Regions from separate parts of the Paraburkholderia sp. MM5384-R2 genome, predicted to be linked through region 2. Evidence: predicted binding sites of a transcription regulator. Region 2 holds the regulator's gene; the other holds the start of a gene.

Region 1 (10,819 bases), on a different contig from region 2:
GCCGACTTTGCCGATCGCAGATACGCCGAAGCCGATCAGGTCACATTCAGCCTTCGTCGTGTAGCCCTGGAAATTGCGATGCAGGCTACCGTCGCGCAACGCGACGCTCAGCTCGTCATCGGGCTTCGCGAAGTGATCGAGGCCAATGTAGACGTAGCCCGCGTCGAGGAAGCGTTGCGCCGAGAGCATGAAGATGTGCAGGCGCTCCTCGGCCGAAGGTAATTCGCGCGCATCGATCAGCCGTTGGGCCTTGAAGCGTCCAGGCAGGTGCGCGTAGTTGTAGAGCGCGATGCGGTCCGGCGCGAGGCGAATCACTTCGTTCAGCGTGCGATCGAAGCTGGCCACTGTCTGCCGCGGCAGGCCGTAAATCAGATCGATGTTCACGGATTCGAATCCCGCGTTGCGCGCGCTTCCGAGTGCGCGCTCCACCATGTCCTGCGGCTGGATGCGATTGACGGCTTGCTGAACCTCGGGCGCGAAGTCCTGCACGCCGAAGCTCGTCCGGTTGAAGCCGAGACTCGCGAGTCTCGCAAGCGTCGTGCCGTTCACCGTTCGCGGATCGATTTCGATGCCGAGCTCCGCATCGGGCGCGAAATCGAAGTGGCTCCGCAGCTTCTCGACAAGCTGCCCAAGCTTGGCGGAACTGAAGAATGTCGGCGTGCCGCCGCCCAGATGCAGCTGCACGGTGCGCCGGTCCGGCCCGAGATGCGGCGTGACAAGATCCATTTCGCGCGCGAGGTAGTCGAGATACGTCGCGCTTCGGCCGTGGTCGCGCGTAATGATCTTATTGCACGCGCAGAAATAACAGAGCGACTCGCAAAACGGCAGATGAACGTAGACCGAAAGCGGCGGATTCTGCTTCGCAGCGGCGCGCCCGACAAGGTAGCGCGTGTACGACTGCTCGTCGAAGCCGGCGCCGAACCGGTCGGCCGTGGGGTACGAGGTGTAACGCGGCCCGGAGCGGTCGAAGCGACGAACCAGGTCTTCTGGAATCTCGATGCCGTGAAGAACGGAGACGCCCGCCTCCTTCGTATGAGCCGGCGTCTCCCGTCCATTGTCTGCTTCGCGTTGCATATGATTCCTCGATCTTAGAACATTTCGTGCATGGGGCGCGGCGATCGCGCCTACCTGATTGTCGTGCGCGGAGTCCAGAAGCGATTGACCTGTGTCAATGCAGCTGACTGCAACACCGCGATAGTCGACTGTCGGAGGATTCCCACGGGCTGGCGCGACGCAAGCCCAAAAAAAGATATAGTATTGATATATCTTAAAAGGTGCGCCATGAGACTCACAGACTTTACGGACTACAGCCTGCGCGTACTGATCTACGTTGCTGTGCGCGACGACGAACTCGTCACGATCCAGGAAATCTCCGACACGCTTGCCATCGCGCGTGGCCATCTGGTGAAGATCGTTCATCAACTGGGGCGCGCCGGCTACCTGAACACGACGAGGGGTCGCTCGGGCGGCCTGCGGCTGGGCCGGCCCGCAAACCGGATCACAGTGGGCGACGTCGTGCGCGCAACAGAGCCCGATTTCCGCATGGTCGAGTGCTTCGATACCGAGGGCAACAAATGCGTGATCACTGCGGCATGCGGGCTGCGCGGCGTGCTGGGGCAAGCGTTGCGGGCGTACATGGAAGTGCTCGACAAATACACGCTGGCGGACATTGCGGCCAAACGCAACACGTTGACGCGTCTGCTTGCCAGCGCTCCGGAAATTCAGCCGCTTGTGCGGCGCGCACGCGAGTAAGCGTGACGCCTGACGCACCTTCACCTTGAATCAGCACGCAACTGTTCGGCTTCAGTGCCGCCGAGGCGCAGGGCGCCAACCGCAACCTGATCATCCCCCGGCATCTGCGCGAAGTCCATTGACGCGACTTCGAGGCTGCCATGACGAGCGGCGCCACGCGGCTGCACGATTGCGTCACACTCATGCACGAGATCCACAAGACGGGCGCAAGCTCTACGTCGATATGAGCTTCACTCCGGTGCGCGACCGGGACGGCTCGGTGTGCGGAAGGTGGCATGGCGGCCGTGCATCGGCCGGTCCTGCGGCGCTGCGCGGCGTGCGATCGGGGCTCCGGCCGTTCCTGCCTGGCGACGCCGTGTCCGGAACCGTCGGGAAAGCGCTGTGGCTGCCTGCACTTTCCCCGATGAATTCGCGCGACATTATTCACAATCCATTCGATGCTTTGGCACTGCGCACCGGTGCGGCTCGTGCAAACTGAGACGCAGTGTCAACCGTTGATAAATTCACCGCAATTTCGGGTGCGCACTCGTCGGCGGCAAGCCACTCCGGATCTCCACTGACACCACCGCTCGTGCGGTTCGACAGCTCTGCCGCAGCGCGGACAAAAGAATCTTCCGTGCCGGCATTGCGCAGTTTATGGCCAGAAGCGGTTGCGTCGCTGATGCGCGTGGGTATCAGTCAAGGCGTGTCCGTTTGCTGCCCCTGGTCGCTGGACGCCTTCGCGTCAAGAGTGATCTGCTTGCGAAGCGTCTCGAAACGCGTCAGTACGTTGACTCCGAAAAGCGGATCCGCGGTGGCCGGTACGGTCGCATCTACCGCAGCCCAGTCGTGTTCTGTCAGCGTCCGGGCAGCGAGGTGCATGACGTCCCGTTCCTCAGAGGAAAGGTGATGACGATAGTACACAAGATACGTTGCCATGGCCGCCTCCAGATCGGCGCGCGGCATCACAACGTCGCCCGCGGCTTCATTGATGCGATTCAGGAGTTCTTCACCCGCCACGGCAATTACGCGATGTTCCTGCAGAAGGCGGTTTACCACCAATCGGGTCCCGGGATCCCGTTCAGCAAGTCGCGCGTATGCCACATCTTCACGCGGATGATGAACGCGATCAGTAAAGTTCCGCATGTAATAGAGGACATCGCCCATCAGAGCGTAATTCGGGCTCCCGCCCTCGTGGAAAGCTGCTACCTGTTCGTCCAGAATGTCGAGTAGCCGGGCGAAATTGATGTGGTCGGAGTGCCATTCGGTAAGTGGGTCGGCCATCGCGTGCTCCACGGAAATAGGTCAGGTACTCGATACGGTGCTAAAGACAGGGCCTTACCCGTTCGCCGTGCCCGATAACGTCCAGCGGGAACCGGTGTAATCAAATGCTACTGGTTCCAGCCAGGGAAGAACTGACGCAGGTCAAAACAACCGCACGGTCCGCGGAGATTGTGCTGGACTGGCAGGCCCGCGAGAGCCTCTGCCAGTACGATCAGGAGTCTGTTCAAACGGGACGTTCACGTAGACCGCTTACGCTGGCGTCAAGGCTTACCGCGGGATGGTATTGACGATCAAGGTGAACAGCCTGTCAAGGTCCTCCTCAAGTTTGACGCCGTCAAACGGGTCGCGATTTGCACCGAACGCAGCATTGACCTCATCCCAGTCTTCGTTAGTCAGGAAGCGCAGAGCACCGGGCAAGATCAGGTCCTCTTCCAGTCGTCTGTGGTTGGAGGAGAACTCAACGTACTCATTCACCAGATGTTTCAACGACGCGCATGCGGCATCACCAACCAGTTCATAGCGGGTCAGTGCATTCTCCAGCTCCTGAACCTGGACGTTACCTTGAACATGTTGCGACTCGAGTTTATCGATGACGTGGTCAAGTTCATGCGTTCGCGCGCGCAATCTCGCAAAAAGGAAATGATCTTCTTTCGGATGGTGAACCTGTTGCGGGTATTCGCGGATGTAATAGAGCATGGCCCGCAATACGATGAGGGCTCGCGTTTCTCCCTTCGCGCCCAACTGGTTGACGAACTCCTGCATCGCCCGGTTCACGGACGCCAACTGTTCATGTTCTCTCAGAATGACTTCTACAGCACCTCCCCGCCCCCACGCAGACATGTCAACCTCCTCTGCCGTCTATGGACATGCGCAAGCCATCGAGTTGTAGCCTCGTTATCTGGCGACGAGAAGACAGTGACGCTCTGGCTCACGCTTCTGACAAGAATGGCGCATGCAGGCCTTATATAGTTGATCGGGATCAAGCGGGATTCGCAGCGGTATCGGGCGCGGGAAGGTGAATGGCAATCGGGAATGCGTTCGTTTGGCTGCGACGTAAATCCTGAATTCGCCGCTGCGTCGCAAGTCACCGTCACTGCAGTGCAGTGACACCCATACGGCACCGGTGGAGCTAGCGTCTGCTTCAGCAACTCAAATGCTGGGCGAGCACCCGTCCTTCGCATTTTTGAACGCGATCCCAATTGCAGATTCGAATTTTGCGGTCGAATGACCGGCCGCGATTTCCGAGCGACTACCGGTGCCCGGTTGTCGATAATTGTCGATTGGGACGTGCGTATGGGACAGCCATACGCTTAGACACACACAACTCGAACTGCGCCTGCGTCCGGGGCGCACGTGAGCCAGCCGGATGGTCCAATGTTGCGTCTCGATACGACGAAGACACGGCTGCCGGTCATCGGCGCCGGGCACGCGCGGCGAACGAGCACGGCCGGGCGGCCTGCCTTTAGCGCAAGGCAATGGGTGTGCGCGTCGCAAGGTAATGGGCAATCCCGACAACCGGCATCGCAAGTGTTTCCACCACTTCCCAGAGTCTGACTGAAAAGCCGGGAATTGCGTTCGCCGCCAATGCTGATCACGCCAACACCGGATCGTTGCCGCTCAGGTTGATTTAGCTCAAATCGCTGATGATTAAAAATCCAGGTAGTTCTTTAGAACTACGGCTCGACGGGACGCCATAGTTCCAATGCCTCACGCGTTACACCCACTCGACGGATATTCATGCGGACGCCAGCCGCACACAATCCTATCCACCGAGACTCCAACAGCGCCACATCATGAACCACCTGCCGCAACCTGTTTTCGACCAGAGCTTGCCACTGCTCGATGTCGCCCTGCTCACGTTCTGCATCGTCCTGCTGGTCTGGATGACCGGCGTCCTGGTAGACCTGCGGCAGCGCGTGAAACGGCTCCGATCCAACCCGGACCGGAGGATCGATCATCCGACAGGAGAATTGCAATGAACTCCCGGCCGATAGCATCGCGGCCAGGTCGCACACTCGCGATCTGGTCCCCCGAAGACAAGGCGTTCTGGGAACGTGAAGGCGAGGCAATCGCCAGGCTCAACCTGTGGATCTCGGTCCCTGCGTTGTTCCTCGCGTTCGCAATCTGGCAGGTCTGGAGCGTCGTCGCGGTGAATCTGCCGACGCTCGGCTTCCGCTACTCGACGAACCAGCTGTTCTGGCTCGCGGCGGCGCCGGCCCTGAGCGGCGCGACGCTGCGCATCTTCTATTCGTTCATGGTGCCGCTTGTCGGCGGCCGCCGCTGGACGGCAATCTCCACGGCTTCGCTGTTGATCCCGGCGATCGGTATCGGTTTCGCCGTGCAGGACAACACCACGACCTATCCGACGATGCTGGCGCTTGCGTTGCTGTGCGGCCTCGGCGGCGGTAACTTCAGTTCGAGCATGGCCAACATCAGCTTCTTCTTCCCGAAGGAACGCAAGGGGTCGGCACTCGGCGTCAACGCCGGACTCGGCAACCTGGGAGTTTCGGTCGTGCAGTTCCTGAGCCCGCTCGTCGTCACCGCCGGCATCTTCGGCGTCTTTGCCGGCGACCCGCAAAGCGTCGTCAAGGCCGGACAGACCACGCTCGTGTGGACGCAGAATGCCGCCTTCGTCTGGGTGCCGTGGATTGCCCTGGCATCGCTCGCCGCATGGTTCGGCATGAACGATCTCGCGGAAGCGAAGGCGTCGTTCGCCGAACAGGCGGTGATCTTCCGGCGCAAGCACAACTGGGTGATGTGCGTGCTGTACCTCGGCACCTTCGGATCGTTCATCGGCTACGCCGCAGGCTTCCCGCTGCTGATCAAGAGCCAGTTCCCCGGTGTCAATCCGCTCGCCTACGCCTGGTTGGGACCGCTCGTCGGCGCCGCGGTGCGGCCCTTCGGCGGGTGGCTCGCCGACAAGCTGGGCGGCGCACGCGTGACGCTGTGGAACTTCGTCGTGATGGCATGCGCCGTGGGCGGCGTGCTGATCTTCCTGCCCAGCGGTTCCTCGGCGGGCAGCTTCGCGGGTTTCTTCGCCAGCTTTCTCGTGCTGTTCCTGACCACGGGCATTGGCAACGGCTCGACGTTCCGCATGATCCCGGTGATCTTTCTCACCTCGAAGCTGCGCGAAGTCGACCCGGCCGATCATGAAGCCGTGCAGCGCGCAACCAGGGAAGGCAACACCGAGGCCGCGGCCACGCTGGGGTTCTCCGCGGCCATGGCGGCCTATGGCGGCTTCTTCATTCCGAAGAGCTATGGAAGCTCGATTTCCCTCACCGGCGGCCCTCAAGCGGCGCTGTACGTGTTCATTTCGTTCTATCTCGTGTGCATCGTCGTGACGTGGTGGCACTATGCCCGCCGCAACGCACCGATGCCCTGCTGAAACCGGAGCCCGTTCCATGAGCCATTTTCTTGACCGACTGACCCACTTCGCGCTCCCGAAAGAGCAGTTTGCGGACGGTCACGGCGTCACCACCGGCGAAGACCGCACGTGGGAAGACACCTACCGGAATCGCTGGGCTCACGACAAGATCGTGCGCAGCACGCACGGCGTGAACTGCACGGGCTCCTGTTCGTGGAAGATCTACGTCAAGGGCGGCATCGTCACGTGGGAAACGCAGCAGACCGATTATCCGCGCACCCGCTGGGACATGCCCAATCATGAACCGCGCGGCTGCGCGCGCGGCGCCTCATACTCGTGGTACCTCTACAGCGCGAACCGCGTGAAATACCCGATGGTGCGCGCACGCCTGCTCGAACGCTGGCGCGCAGCGTTGCAGGCGCATGGCGATCCCGTCTCCGCGTGGACCTCGATCGTCGAAAACCCCGAAGCGCGGCGCGACTACCAGAAGGTGCGCGGCATGGGCGGCTTCGTGCGCAGCAGTTGGGAAGAAGTGAACCGGATCGTCGCCGCAGCCAATGTCTATACGATCAAGGCGCACGGCCCCGACCGCATCATCGGCTTTTCGCCGATTCCGGCGATGAGCATGGTCAGCTACGCGGCAGGGAGCCGCTACCTGAGCCTGATCGGCGGCGTCTGCATGAGTTTCTACGACTGGTATTGCGATCTGCCGCCGGCCAGCCCGCAAGTCTGGGGCGAACAGACCGACGTGCCGGAATCGGCGGACTGGTACAACTCCTCCTACATCATCGCCTGGGGTAGCAATGTTCCGCAGACCCGCACGCCCGACGCGCACTTCTTCACTGAAGTCCGCTACAAGGGCACGAAAACCGTCGCGGTGACGCCGGACTACAGCGAAGTCGCAAAGCTCTCCGACCTCTGGCTGCACCCGCGGCAGGGAACCGATGCCGCGCTCGCCATGGCGATGGGGCACGTCGCGCTGAACGAGTTCTACTTCAAGACGCGCAGCGAATACTTCGACGGCTACGCGCGGCGCTACACCGACCTGCCGATGCTCGTGATGCTCAAGACGCACACGCTGCCGGACGGGCGCGAGACGCTGGTGCCGGACCGCTACCTGCGCGCCAGCGACTTCAACGGCAAACTCGGGCAATCGAACAATCCGGAATGGAAAACCGTCGCGTTCGACACGGGCGGCCGTGCCGTGCTGCCCAACGGTTCGATCGGTTTCCGCTGGAGCGCCGAAGCCGGCGAAGACGTCGGCAAGTGGAATCTGGAAGAAAAGGAAGCGCGTCACGGCGAGGCGGTCACGCTCAAGCTCTCCGTGCTCGAGGACGGCTCGCAGCCGCACGAGATCGTCGATATTGCACTGCCCTACTTCGGCGGCGTGCCGACACCGCATTTCACCGCCAATGAACTGGACGGGCAGATCAATCACGTGAAAGCGCCGGCGGTACGGCTGCGGCTCGGCAAGGAAGGCGAAACGCGTGAAGCACTGGTCGCCACCGTGTTCGATCTTCAGGCAGCGCAGTACGGCATCGACCGGGGCCTCGGCAGCGGTGCGGCCAGCTACGACGACAATGCCGCGTACACCCCCGCGTGGGCGGAGTCGATTACCGGCGTGCCGCGCGATCAGATCGTCACCGTCGCTCGCGAATTCGCCGCCAACGCCGACAAGACGCACGGCCGGTCAATGGTGATCATCGGTGCGGCAATGAACCACTGGTATCACGCCGACATGAACTACCGCGGCGTGATCAACCTGTTGATGATGTGCGGCTGCATCGGCCAGAGCGGCGGCGGCTGGGCGCACTACGTCGGCCAGGAAAAGTTGCGCCCGCAAACCGGCTGGACCGCGCTCGCCTTCGCGCTGGACTGGATCCGCCCGCCGCGACAGATGAACGGCACCAGCTTCTTCTATGCGCACACCGACCAGTGGCGATACGAAAAGCTGAACATGGAGGAGATTGCTTCGCCGCTCGCCGACAAGCGCCTCTATGGCGGCAGCATGATCGACTACAACGTGCGAGCGGAGCGCATGGGGTGGCTGCCGAGTGCCCCACAGCTGAAAGCCAATCCCTTGCAGGTGGCGAAGCAGGCCGCGGCGCAAGGCATGGACGCCAAAGACTACGTCGTGAAGGGGTTGCGCGACGGCAGCCTGCAGATGAGCTGCGAAGATCCCGACGCGCCGCAAAACTGGCCACGCAACATGTTCGTGTGGCGTTCGAATCTGCTCGGCTCCTCGGGCAAGGGCCATGAGTACTTTTGCAAACATCTGCTGGGTACGGAAAACGGCGTGCAGGGCAAGGACCTGGGCCGCGACGACGCGCGCCCCGTCGAGGTCAAATGGCACGACGAGGCGCCAGAGGGCAAGCTCGATCTGCTCGTGACGCTGGACTTCCGCATGAGCACGACCTGCCTGTATTCGGACATCGTCTTGCCGACGGCCAGCTGGTACGAGAAGAACGACCTCAATACCAGCGACATGCATCCGTTCATCCACCCGCTCTCCGCAGCAGTGGACCCGGTCTGGCAGGCCCGTTCCGACTGGGAAATCTACAAGGGCTTCGCAAAGGCTTTCAGCGAAGTATGCGTGGGCCATCTAGGCGTCGAGCGCGACGTCATGCTGAACCCGTTGATGCACGATTCGCCGGCCGAACTCGCCCAACCGTTCGAAGTAAGGGAGTGGCACAAGGGCGAATGCGATCTCATTCCCGGCAAGACGGCGCCGCAGATCATGACGGTGGAGCGCGACTACCCGAACGTCTTCAAACGCTTCACCGCGCTGGGCCCGCTGATGAACCAGGTCGGTAATGGCGGCAAGGGTATTGCATGGAAAACCGAAACCGAGGTGACGCAACTCGGCCAGCTGAATGGCTTCACCCAGGACGACGGCCCGACGAAGGGCATGCCGCGCATCGTTACCGATATCGACGCCTGCGAAGTGATCCTGCAGCTTGCGCCTGAAACCAATGGTCATGTAGCGGTAAAAGCCTGGGAGGCGCTGTCGAAAGCCACCGGGCGCGAACACAAGCACCTTGCGCTCTATCGCGAGGACGAGAAGATCCGCTATCGCGACGTGCAGGCGCAGCCCCGCAAGATCATCAGTTCGCCCACCTGGAGCGGCATCGAAAGCGAAACGGTCAGCTATAACGCCGGCTACACCAACGTTCACGAACTGATTCCGTGGCGCACACTCACCGGCCGCCAGCAGTTCTATCAGGATCACCCCTGGATGATCGCATTCGGCGAAGCCTTCTCGAGCTACCGCCCGCCGGTGGATCTGAAGGCGACTGGCGGCATCCATAACGTCAAGCCCAACGGCCACCCGGAAATCGTCCTGAACTTCATTACGCCGCACCAGAAGTGGGGCATTCACAGCACCTACAGCGACAACCTGTTGATGCTCACGCTAAACCGCGGCGGGCCCGTCATCTGGCTGAGCGAAGAGGATGCGAAGCGCGCCGGTGTCGAGGACAACGACTGGGTCGAGCTCTTCAACATCAACGGCGCGATTGCGGCACGCGCGGTGGTCAGCCAGCGGGTCAATTCGGGCATGGTGCTGATGTACCACGCGCAGGAGAAGATCATCAACACGCCGGGTTCGGAGATCACCGGCGTACGCGGCGGAATTCACAATTCGGTCACCCGGATCGTGCTCAAGCCCACCCACATGATCGGCGGCTATGCGCAACTGAGCTACGGGTTCAACTACTACGGAACGATCGGCACCAACCGCGACGAATTCGTCGTAGTCCGCAAGATGAAAGACGTCGACTGGCTGGATACCCCACGCGGCGACGAGTTCGCTCGCGCCTACCAGTCCCAGGGCGAGAACCCCTGATCGATCGCCGGTCCCAAGGAGCCAAATCATGAAAATACGCGCACAGATCGGCATGGTGCTGAACCTCGACAAATGCATCGGCTGTCACACCTGCAGCGTCACGTGCAAGAACGTATGGACGAGCCGGCCGGGCGTCGAATACGCCTGGTTCAACAACGTCGAAACGAAGCCCGGCATCGGTTACCCGAAGGAGTGGGAAAACCAGGATAAATGGAACGGCGGCTGGGTGCGCCATGCCGACGGCTCGATCGCGCCGCGCCAGGGCGCCAGGTGGAAGCTGCTGATGCGCATCTTCGCGAACCCGAACCTGCCGCAGATCGACGACTATTACGAGCCCTTCACATTCGACTACGACCACCTGCAGAGCGCGCCGGAAATGAAAGCCGCCCCGACGGCCAGGCCGCGCAGCCTGATCACCGGCCAGCGGATGGAAAAGATCGTCTGGGGTCCGAACTGGGAAGAAATCCTCGGCGGCGAGTTCAGCAAGCGCAGCAAGGACCGCAACTTCGACGACATCCAGAAGGACATCTACGGCCAGTTCGAAAACACCTTCATGATGTATCTGCCGCGCCTGTGCGAGCACTGCCTGAACCCGG
Region 2 (10,819 bases):
TCATGAACACGTCGTCCTCGTGCAAGCCGGAACTGCAAACGGCACACCGTCATCGTCTACCACCGCGGCATTTAATGATTGACTCAAATCAACCGGCTTTCGCGAACGTGGGACTGTTCGAGGCCTGCCGTCAGGTGATGTCACTCGTTCGATCCGAGTCAGCCGGGATCGCCACCAAAAAATTGGCGACGTTTCAAGCGGGTCTATTCTGAACACATCGGAGCGCCGAGCGTGGCCGCACTCTGGTTATCCGCGCCGCTTCCGTCGGCTTTGTTCAAGCCACGTACTTTCACTCTCACAGGTACCGGCCATGCATATCCATTTCCCGCAGGAACGTCCCGAGTACTGCGCGCGCGATCTCGTCGTCGCCTTTCCGGCGGAGGTCGACGGTGAGCGCGTGCAGTGCGCCATTACCGCGGAGGCGCTGGAAGACCACTTCGGCGCGCCGTCGTTGCGCGAAGACGATCTGATCGAAGCGTTCGATACACACCGGCAGCCTATCGAGGCCGCCGCGCGAAATTTGCTGAAAGAAGTGGGCGCGAAGCCGGTCATGATGCACAGCGGCTACTTCCGCTTCCGCGATTGAAGCCGCGCGGCCGGGCCGCTGATCGGCGCTTTGACTGCGCCGCGCTACGAGACACCACGTCGGCAAGTGGGCGCCGCGGCGAATGCGGCACGGCGCCGCCGCGGCCAACCCGGATCAGCAGTTGCGGGACGGCGTCCAGATTGAGCGCGGCGCGCAGGCGCTCGCGCAGCGAAGCCACTTCGATCGGTTGATTCAGGTAGGAAGCCGTCATGCCTTCGGAGGCGGCGGTGAGCAGCACCCGTTCGAGCGCCTGCCCGGCCGCGAGCCATGCGGCCGCGTCGTCCGTGCCGGTGCCGATGCACAGCAGCAATGGCGAGCCGGCGACGAGCGTCTGATGCGCTGCGGCGGGCTTGACTCCGATCAAACGGCGGCGAGCGCGCGCGGCTAGACGCGGGCGAGAGCTTCTCTGTCGAGAATCCTGATCTGCTTGCCGTGGGTGTCGAGCAGGCCGTCCTTCTGAAACTTCGATAGCATGCGGCTGACGGTTTCGAGTTTCATCCCGAGGTAGCTGCCGATCTCTTCCCGCGTCATGCGCAGATGAAATTCCGCCTGCGAATAACCGCGCGACTTGAGCTTGCCCGACAGGTTCAGCAGGAACGTCGCGACCCGCTGGTCCGCGGACATCGTGCCGAGCAGCATCATCAGCGTCGCCTCGCGCACGATCTCGCCGCCCATCAGCCTGTGCACATGCTGCTGCAATGCCTTGACGTCGCGGCACATGGCTTCGAGCAAATGGAACGGGATGATGCAGACCTTGCTGTCCTCGATGGCGAGCCCATCGCAGCTATGCTTGCCTGAACCGATGCCGTCGAGACCCAGCACATCGCCCGCTAGATGAAACCCGGTGACCTGTTCACGGCCGTCGCGATGCATCACGACAGTCTTGAACGAGCCCGCGCGAACTGCGTAGATGCTCTGGAACGAATCGCCTGCGCGAAACAGGGATTCGCCATTTTTGATCGTGCGCGAAGGGCAGATCAGCGCGTCGACCCGTTCGGTCTCCGTCGCTGTCAGACCTTCCGGCAAGCAGGAAGCACGCATCGCGCAACTCGGGCAGTTGGCGCCGCCGTGCTTCGGCCGGGCCGGTGCGAATCCGGGATCTTTCAGCGCGTGCAGCGGAATCTGCGCGATGGTCCGGGTCTGGGAATATTCGGCAACGTCAGACATGATGGGCTCCGAGATGGTAGAGACCGCGCGCGCAATGCTCGTGGGCAATTCGCTCGATGGTGTTGCATGCAAGATCGAATTCACTGGTCTTGTCGAAGAAGTACTGCGCGCCGTTGGCGACGCACGCCTGCCTGAACCACGTGCCCGAATGATTCGTGAGCACGATCGTGATCACGGTGGACATGCTCCGCGCGAGGTAGCGCAGCAGGTCGATGCCGCTGCCGTCGCTCAGATGTAAATCCATCACCACGACATCGGCTGCCGTCGCGCCGATGCCGTCCAGTGCCGCACCGGGTTCCTCCGCTTCACCGACGATCTCGACGCCTTCGATCGCACCGAAACGCGCGGCGATGCGTTTCCTGATCGAAATCGCGTCGTCCACGAGGAACACGCGTACGGCTGGGTGTGACGGGCTTGAGTTCATGGCTCGAAGTATCGGCCGCGTCGTCTCAAAATAAAATCAGCGGGGAACGAGCTTCGGGTAGGCGAGCGCGAAGTGTTGTAGGGAATTTCCTACATACACTCTGTGACGGCGAAGCAGCCGCGCGAGGAGCCACGGCTGTGACGGGGGTAACGGCGGAGCGGACCCGGTGGCAGCGGCGCCGTGACGGCGCTAGATTTCGTCGTCTTCCCCGAGCAGCTTGTGGCGCAGCGCGTAGCGCACCAGCGCGGCTTCGTGCGGCATCTGCATTTTCTCGAGAATGCGGGTTTTATAGGTGCTTACCGTCTTGCTGCTGACACATAATTCGGTGGCGATTTCCGTGAGGGTTTGTCCTGCGGCGATGCGCCGGAATACGTCGAATTCGCGATCCGACAGGCGCTGGTGGGGCAGTGTGTCGGCGGACTCGTTGAGGCTTTGCGCGAAGCGTTCGGCCATCGCGAGACTGACATAGACGCCGCCGGAGGCGACTTTGCTCACCGCCGAGACCAGTTCCGCGCTCGCGCTCTCCTTGGTGAGATAGCCCGATGCGCCGGCTTTGAACGCACGCACGGCGTACTGCTGCTCCGCATGCATGGTGAGTACGAGGATGCGCAGCGCCGGCATCTCGTCCTTGATCTGCTTGATCAGCTCGACACCGTTGCGCCCCGGCATCGACAGATCCAGCACCAGCACATCGGCCGGGTGCGAGCGAACCAGAGCAATCGTACCGACGCCGTCGCTGGCTTCTCCGACCACTTCGAAGCCGTTTGTGTTTTGCAAAATATGTCGCAGGCCATCGCGCACGAGCGCGTGATCGTCGGCTATCAGCACGCGAATCATGTTAGCGTCTCCTGCTGTTGCACGGCCGCGGCCGGGAACGTGACGGACAGTGAAAAGCCCTTGCCGCTGGACGTATGTATTTCGACGGTGCCGCCTAGCATATGCGCACGTTCGCGGATCCCGAGCAGCCCGAACGATTTTTCGGCGCGCGCGTCCGAACGGCCCGCGCCATGACCGTTGTCCGCCACTCGCACAATGCAGGCGTCCTCTTCGCGGCGCACCGTCAGCATGACGACCGTGGCCTGCGCGTGGCGGGCGACGTTGGTGAGCGCCTCCTGCACGATGCGGAATAGTGTGGTTGCGCCTGCCGGCGTAAAGGGTGTGTCGCCGACTTCGATGTCACGTTTCACCTCGATGCCGTAGCGGTTCGTAAAGTCGTTGGCGAGCCATTCGATGGCCGGGATCAGGCCGAGATCGTCGAGCATGACCGGGCGCAGGTCGGCCGCGATCCGGCGCACCGACGCGACCGTCGCGTCGATCAGCCGTCGCATGTCGCTGAGTTGTCGCAGAATCCCGGACTCGGCGGTGGCTTCGAGCGCCTGTTCGACCGATGAAAGGTCCATTTTCAGTGCGGTCAACTGCTGGCCGAGGTCGTCGTGCAATTCGCGGGCAATACGGGTTTTTTCGTCCTCGCGAACCATCTGCAGATTGGCCGACAGTTCGCGCAATTCCTCGCGCGATTTGCGCTGCGCGTTCTCCGCTTTGACCCGTTCCGTGATGTCGCGCAGCATGACGGTGTACAGCTTGCTGTCACCGTCGGCCACCTGGGAAATCGACGCTTCGATCGGAAATTCTTCGCCGTTGCTGCGCAGCCCGAATAGCACGCGCTGCTGTTTGCCCATCTGGCGGTCGGACACGCCCGTGACGCCGAACTGGTCGACATGCCGCTCGTGCGCCGCGCGAAAACGTTCCGGAATGAAGCGCGACAGCGAAGCGCCGAGCGCGTCCGCCGCGCTGAAGCCGAATACCTGTTCGGCCATCGGGTTGAAGATGACAATCTTCTGTCGTTCATCGACGGTGATGATGGCTTCCATCGACGAGCGGATGATCGCCATCATGCGTGCCTCGTTGACGCTCGACTGGCTTCGCGCCTCGCTGGTCAAGGTCGAGACGCCGCGTGCGCGGGCAAGCAGAAAGGCCACGGCGGCGAACAGACAGGCAGCGGCGATGCATGCCGTCAGCAAGCTGTTGTCCCGGAGCGGGGCTTCGCGCAGCGACCATTGCGCCAGCCAGCGCCAGATGCCGAGCGCCAGTGTGAGCCCGACCACGAAGGCCAGCGCGCCGACCAACACAGGGTGTCGTACATAGGTCGCGACTCGCGACCGTGAGGACGGCCCGGGCGCGAAGGGCGTTTTATCGCGAAGGGGCATGCGCGCCTCGATGGATAACGGATAACTCACGACGCCGGCCGACGGCAGCCTTTGCGACGGGCGACAGACCATGCTGCGCTGTTTATTTTGCGCGATCCGCACGGATCATGCCAGTAGCTGCGGTTGATGACGCGAAGCGCAGTGTCTGAAAGAGGGTGGTCGGAGCCAGACGCCCGGCGCTTGATCCGCATCACGCGTATTTCGGGTTTGAAACCGCAGAATCCGTTTCGAATCAGTGCGACATCAGCACCGGCACGGTCATCGACTGCAGCATGGTTCGCGTGACGCCGCCGAGCAACCTTTCCTGAACGCGCGCATGCCCGTACGCGCCCATCACCAGTAGATCGATATGACGGTCGGCAAGCATGTTCAACAGCAGCGCGCCGGTCGATACACCGTCCACTCCGGGCGTCCCGGCGAATCCCGCCTCGATGCCGTGCCGCGCGAGCCAGGCGGCGACGTCGATGCCGGCCGGTTCACCGATCTGCGAATGGCGCTGCACCGTCATCACGGTGACGAATTTCGCTTTCTTTAACACCGGCAGTGCATCGGCCACGGATCGCGCGCTTTCGCGGCTGCCGTCCCACGCAATCAACACGTTTTGCCCGAACGACCGGACGGCTCCGGCGTAAGGCAGTACGATGGCCGGGCGGCCCGCACTCATGACCACGTCCTCCACAAAATGGCGGGCGATATAGGACGAAGGCTCCTTCGGATCGGACTGACCGAGAATCAGAAGGTCCGCGTGGCGAGCGTGCAAAGCCGCTGTTTCGACCGCATCACCGGCTGGCGCGCGCCATTCAACGCTCAGGCCGGCGCGCTCGCCGGCCGCCAGGAAGCGTGCCTGGGCGTCCTTCAGATTGGCGTCGCGTTGCGCTTCCTGCGCAGCCACCCAGGCGCCTTCTCCATCCAAAAAGATCGGTCGCGCGAGTTCCTGGCACACCACGTACAAGCCGATCAGATGCGCTTCGTACCGGCGGGCCAGGTCGAGCGCGAATTCGGTGCGCGCGGCGCTATACGGACTGTCGTCCAGATGCACGAGCAGGGTTTTGCAGTTCATGATTGCTCCTTGGCAGCTTCGGCCGTTGGCGATTGTTCGCCTGTAGCCGGGTTCATGCAGTGCGCGGAGATCAGAAGCACAGGGCACTGCGCGATGCGCAGAAAGCGTTCGGCGACGCTGCCGAGCACCATCCGCCGGAAACCTCGGCGCCCATGGAGGCGGCTTAGGGCCGCGCCTGCAAAGCGCATGCGATTGTCAGTGCGACATCAGCACCGGCACGGTCATCGACCGCAGCACCGTGCGGGTTGCGCCGCCCATCACCAGTTCCTGCCAGCGGGCATGGCCGTAGGCTCCCATCACGAGGAGGTCCGCACCGAGCCCGGCTGCTTCCGATAACAGGGTGTCGCCAACCGAGGCGGCCGGACCGGCTTCGACGTCCTTGACTTCGACTTTGATGCCGTGCCGCGCGATCACCGCTGCGATGTCGGCGCCCGGAATACGGGAGCCCGTGTCCCTGCGAGCGCCGTTGACCGCGACGATCGTGGTGAGCCGCGCTGTGCGCATGAACGGCAGTGCGTCATGCACGGCACGGGTGGCTTCACGGCTGCCGTCCCAGCCGACCATCACATGGCCGCCGGGGGATGTGACGCTGCTGGCGTTCGGCACCAGCAGCACCGGCCGGCCCGCGGACATGACCAGGTTTTCAGGGAAATAGTTGCCGACGTACGACTCCGGATCATCCGGATCGTCCTGGCCGGCGATGATCAGATCCGCGCAGCGTCCCCGGTGCGGCACCGCGAGACTGGCTGACTGATCGACGGCGATCCACTCGCCCGCCACCCCGGCCCGGCTCAGCTCCGCATGGAAGAGGCGTTCGAGCGCGCCGCGCCGCTCGGCGCGCAACTGCTCATGCGTCGCGTAGTAGCTGGCGGTGCCGGCCATTACGTCCAGCGAGCGCGGATCGGGACTGAACAGGGCGAACACGCCGGTCAGATGGGCACCGAAGTGCTTCGCGAGGCGCAGCGCGATTTCGAGCCGCGGATGCGCGCGCCGGCTCGTATCCAGATGAACGACGATGGTTTTGTAGCTCATTGCAAAGCTCCCGGAAAGTGAATGCGCGGCGCCCGACCATGTGAACTGAGTCTATGAGCCGATGGCGCTGCGGCGTTGATTCAGATCAACCGTGCGACTGCTGGGGCGAGGACAGTGGAACCTGAAGACGACGGGGCGCGCCGGTCCCCAAACGCCCCGTTCACGGGCGCCCCGAGCCTGCCAGCGCACGTTCCGCCGTCAGCTTGGCGAGTGCGGCGGATGCGAGCCTTACGCGCACGCTGTCGGCACGGCTCGTGACGATGATCGGCAGCCGTGCGCCGAGCACGAGACCAGCCGCGTCGGCGCCGGCGAAGTACATGAGCTGTTTGGCGAGCAGGTTGCCGGCTTCCAGATCTGGCGCCAGCAGGATGTCCGCCTGACCGGCCACGGGCGAATCGATCTGCTTGATTTTCGCGGCCGCCAGGCTGATTGCATTGTCGAAGGCGAGCGGGCCGTCCACCAGCGCGCCCGTGATCTGACCGCGCGCGGCCATGACGGTCAGCGCGGCGGCGTCGAGCGTGGTCGGCATGCGCGAGTTGACCGTTTCGATCGCGCCGAGGACCGCGACCCGCGGGAGTTCGACACCCAGCAGGTGCAACAGGTCGATGGCGTTCTGGCAGATATCGCGCTTATGGTCGAGCGATGGCGTGATATTGACCACGGCGTCGGTGACCACCAGCGGCTTCGAATAGGCCGGCACGTCCATCGCATAGACATGGCTGATGCGCCGCGAAGTGCGTAAGCCGGATGTCCGCGCGACGACCGCGCCGAGCAGTTCGTCCGTGTGCAGACTGCCTTTCATCAACGCGGCGACCCGACCGGCCGCGCCCATTTCCACGCCACGCGCAGCCGCCGCATGACTGTGCTCGACCGCTTCGATCGGCACACCCGCGAGGCTGAGATTGGCGGCCTCGGCAGCCGCGCGGATTCTGGCTTCGGGGCCGATCAGCACCGGTTCGATCAGGCCTTCGTCGCGCGCTTCGATCGCTGCCAGGATGGCTTCTTCCGAGCAGGGATGAACGATCGCCGTGCGCAATGCGGGACGCACGCGCGCCTGCCGCATAAACGCGTCGTAGCGGTCGTGACGTCGCAAGGCGACTTCGGCATTCGCGGTGCACGGCCACACTACCGGCATCGACGGTGCAACGACCGTTGCCGTGCCGAGCAGCACGCTGTCGCCCCTCTGGTTCGTGCAGCAGATGTCGAGCAGGACGATGCGTCCGTCACTGCGCTTTTCCTTCACCTTGACCATCGCGGTGATGCTGTCCCCCGCTGAGACAGGATGACGGAACTGCAGGGTCTGGACGAGGCAGATCGTGCCGGGGCCAGGCAGCCGCTTGCCGAGCAGCGCGGAAATCAGCGCGGCGGTCCACATGCCGTGTACGACTCCATGGCCGGACAGCGCGCCCGCGGCGATCGCCGCATCTTCATGCGCGGGATCGAGATCGCCCGATACGGCCGCAAACAGATCGATATCGTTCTGCAGGGCCACGCGTACGAGCGACGCCGACTCGCCGATTTCGATTTCGTCGAAAGTGCGGTTGCGCAAAAGGTTGTCGTTCACGATGGCTCCGACACGACACGATGCCGTGTGAGTTTCAGGTACGTCGATTAAGTCATGCCGAGGCTCCGGTGAGTTGATCTGCATCATCTGTTTCGGAGACGCGGCTGCTGGCGTCCTGCATTCCGTCAGACCGGCGCACGCTGACCGACGGTGTCGCACAGCGCTTCGGCGAAGCGTTTGAACGCATGCAGCGAGCCCGCGATGCTCTGGTATTGTTCGCGGCCGATCTGTCCGTCGAGCGTAATCAGCAGCCCCGACTCGCGCGCGAGCGCGAGGATGGCATCGAATTCAGGGATCGCGTTGCGCGCGTCCTGTGATGGTTCCGCCGATGTCGCGGCGCGGGCGAAAAAGGCTGTGTTCGACATGGCCGGTCTCCTTACGGGTCTACCTCGGCACGCGCACCGGGCGCATCGCGAGGGCAATCGATTCGGGCTGTCACGAATCCAGTATGGGTCGGCACCCGGCCGGTGCAAATCAGGTGGCACCGAGCTTCAGGTAGGACGTTCTGCATGCTTGTCAGGTTTTTCCTACGCAACAATCCGCCGGTCATGACGGCCAGGTTCGTCGCTTGATATGGATCATGAGAATTCGCTCAAGCGCGCCTATGCTCGTGGCATGCGCTGCGAATCCAGCATGTGAATGCACATCCGCGAGTGATATGGAGGCTGAAATGTCCGAAGCGAAAGTCCTTGTCGTCTATTTCTCACGCACCGGGACCACGCGTCTACTCGCGTCGGCGATTGCCGGAATGCTGGCCGCCGATCTCGAAGAGATCTGCGACTACAGCGATCGCGCAGGGCCGGGCGGCTATCTGCGCTCGCTGATCGATGCGATCCGCAAGCGGCCCACGGAAATCGTTCCGGCCGGCTTGAGCGTGTCGGCCTATGACCTCGTCGTGATCGGTTCGCCGGTATGGGCCGGTTCCGTGTCGGCCCCGGTGCGTTCGTATCTCATCGAGAACCGGGCGCGACTGCCTCAGGTTGCATTCTTCTGCAGCTTCGGCGGACACGGTGCCGACGCGGCGCTTCGCGAGATGGGCGAACTGGCCGGGAAGCCGGCCGTTGCCGAATGCAAGATCACAGCTGCCGCGGCGCGCCAGGGCGCGCAGGCCGCGCTGGCTGCGTTCGTCGGTGGGCTCAAACGGCACCTGGCGCGGGCCGGCGAATTCGAATGGATTTGTTGAGTCGCATGGGGAGCGGGCGAACATGAACTGGCGGCTCTTTCCGATACTCGCCGTCGCGGGACTTGCGGCGTGCAGTTCCGAGGCACGCATTGCCGCATTGCGCGACAGTGAGATTCAACTGCAGCAGGCCCGCACACAGGCGTGGGTGAACTGCTCCGCTGGCGCCGACTGCGATCGCCTTTGGACATTGACGAAAAAATACGTCGCGCAGCGCTCGGTGACGCCGATACGCCGTGCCGACGACACAGCGATCGAAACCACCGAGCCGCATATGTTCGGCGCCGTCTATGTCTGGGCAACCAGGACCACCGATGACGCGGGCGCCTCGACCATCAGGCTCAAAGGCATGTGCCGTGGCATGTATCGCGCCGACGGTAACCCCGGTTGGCTGTACACGAGCTGCGCCCGGCAGATTCGCGCGGTCGAAACCGATTTTCGCGCGTACCTCGGCGCCGCGTCGTAATTCTTCAACTGATCGCACGTTCACTGTGACCGTGTCGCGGCGTGCTTTTTCCTGCTTTTCTCTTATCCGGGAATAAACATCAGCAGCGCGGCCACGCCCATCACCAAGGTGGCGATCGAGCCGAGCACGATCAGCGGTTTGCTGGCCGTGAACGCGCCCATCACCGATTTCCTCGACACGAGGATCATGACGACCACCAACAACGGCACCGCCACCACGCCGTTGATGACCGCGCTCCAGAACAGCGCCTTCATCGGACTGATCGGCGAATACTGGATCGCGAGCGCGGCCAGCACGCTGACGCCGATGATCGCGTAGAAGCCGCGCGCGTCGCGCACCTTGCGCTCGAGCCCCTCATGCCAGCCCATCGCTTCGGATAGCGCATACGCGCCTGAACCCGCCAGCACCGGCACGCCGATCAGGCCGACGCCGAGAATGCCCGCCGCGAACAGGAGGTAAGCGAAGTCGCCGGCGAGCGGTCGCAACGCGCTCGCCGCCTGCGCCGCTGTGGTGATATCGGTCACGCCGGCCGCGTGCAGCGTGACGGCAGTCGCCAGCATGATGAAAAAGGCGGTGAGGTCGGAGTAGAACATGCCGGACCAAGTGTCCCAGCGAATCCGCTCAAGCTCCCGGGGCGCAGCGCCGGCATCCAGGATGAGCGCGACACCGCCGCGATGAGCGTGCATGTCTTCCACTTCTTCAGATGCCTGCCAGAAAAAGAGGTAGGGGCTGATGGTGGTGCCGAACACGCCGACGACCATCGCCGCCGCGTTGCCGTTCAGCGTCAGATGCGGCCACAGCATGCGCCAGGCCACTTCGCGCCAGGGCACCTGAACGGTCAACAGCACGACGGCATAGGCGAGCAGCGAGACCGTCAGCCACTTCAGAAAGAACACGTACCGATGGTACGGAACGAAAACCTGCAGCAGCAGCGTGCCGAACACGAAGCAGGCCGTCATCAGGTGCCGGTCGACGCCGCTCACCAGTTCCGCGACTTCGCCCATCGCGGCGACATCGGCGGCGATGTTCAGCACGTTCGCGACCAGCAGCAACGACACGACGCCCGTCAGCACGACAGGCGGGAACGCGCTCTTGATGTTGGCGGCGAGCCCTTTGCCGGTCACCCGGCCGAG

Evidence for each region. The regulator FNR, encoded in region 2, switches genes on or off when oxygen is low (the NO sensors DNR and NnrR bind a similar motif). The targets are predictions, from matches to a motif close to TTGATNNNNATCAA.
Region 1: the regulator FNR is predicted to act here: its motif matches at 3,985-3,998, upstream of HDG37_RS36460 (hemerythrin domain-containing protein).

The regions. Positions count from the first base shown of each region.
Region 1 covers NZ_JACHDI010000045.1:9,784-20,602, forward strand. Annotated here, with positions in the region: partial or broken gene hemN (oxygen-independent coproporphyrinogen III oxidase) at 1-1,074, opposite strand, end outside; gene HDG37_RS36445 (Rrf2 family transcriptional regulator) at 1,282-1,752, shown strand; gene HDG37_RS36450 (hypothetical protein) at 1,922-2,230, shown strand; gene HDG37_RS36455 (hemerythrin domain-containing protein) at 2,431-3,015, opposite strand; gene HDG37_RS36460 (hemerythrin domain-containing protein) at 3,283-3,855, opposite strand; gene HDG37_RS36465 (hypothetical protein) at 4,809-4,994, shown strand; gene HDG37_RS36470 (NarK family nitrate/nitrite MFS transporter) at 4,991-6,400, shown strand; gene HDG37_RS36475 (nitrate reductase subunit alpha) at 6,417-10,223, shown strand; gene narH (nitrate reductase subunit beta) at 10,252-10,819, shown strand, end outside.
Region 2 covers NZ_JACHDI010000001.1:191,095-201,913, forward strand. Annotated here, with positions in the region: partial or broken gene HDG37_RS00900 (nitroreductase family protein) at 1-34, opposite strand, end outside; gene HDG37_RS00905 (DUF1488 domain-containing protein) at 311-586, shown strand; partial or broken gene HDG37_RS00910 (nitroreductase family protein) at 636-938, opposite strand; gene fnr (fumarate/nitrate reduction transcriptional regulator Fnr) at 971-1,753, opposite strand; gene HDG37_RS00920 (response regulator transcription factor) at 1,746-2,177, opposite strand; gene HDG37_RS00925 (response regulator transcription factor) at 2,367-3,014, opposite strand; gene HDG37_RS00930 (PAS domain S-box protein) at 3,011-4,384, opposite strand; gene HDG37_RS00935 (universal stress protein) at 4,617-5,444, opposite strand; partial or broken gene HDG37_RS00940 (universal stress protein) at 5,441-5,599, opposite strand; gene HDG37_RS00945 (universal stress protein) at 5,640-6,476, opposite strand; gene HDG37_RS00950 (bifunctional enoyl-CoA hydratase/phosphate acetyltransferase) at 6,637-8,040, opposite strand; gene HDG37_RS00955 (hypothetical protein) at 8,166-8,405, opposite strand; gene HDG37_RS00960 (flavodoxin) at 8,711-9,223, shown strand; gene HDG37_RS00965 (hypothetical protein) at 9,246-9,686, shown strand; gene HDG37_RS00970 (NRAMP family divalent metal transporter) at 9,749-10,819, opposite strand, start outside.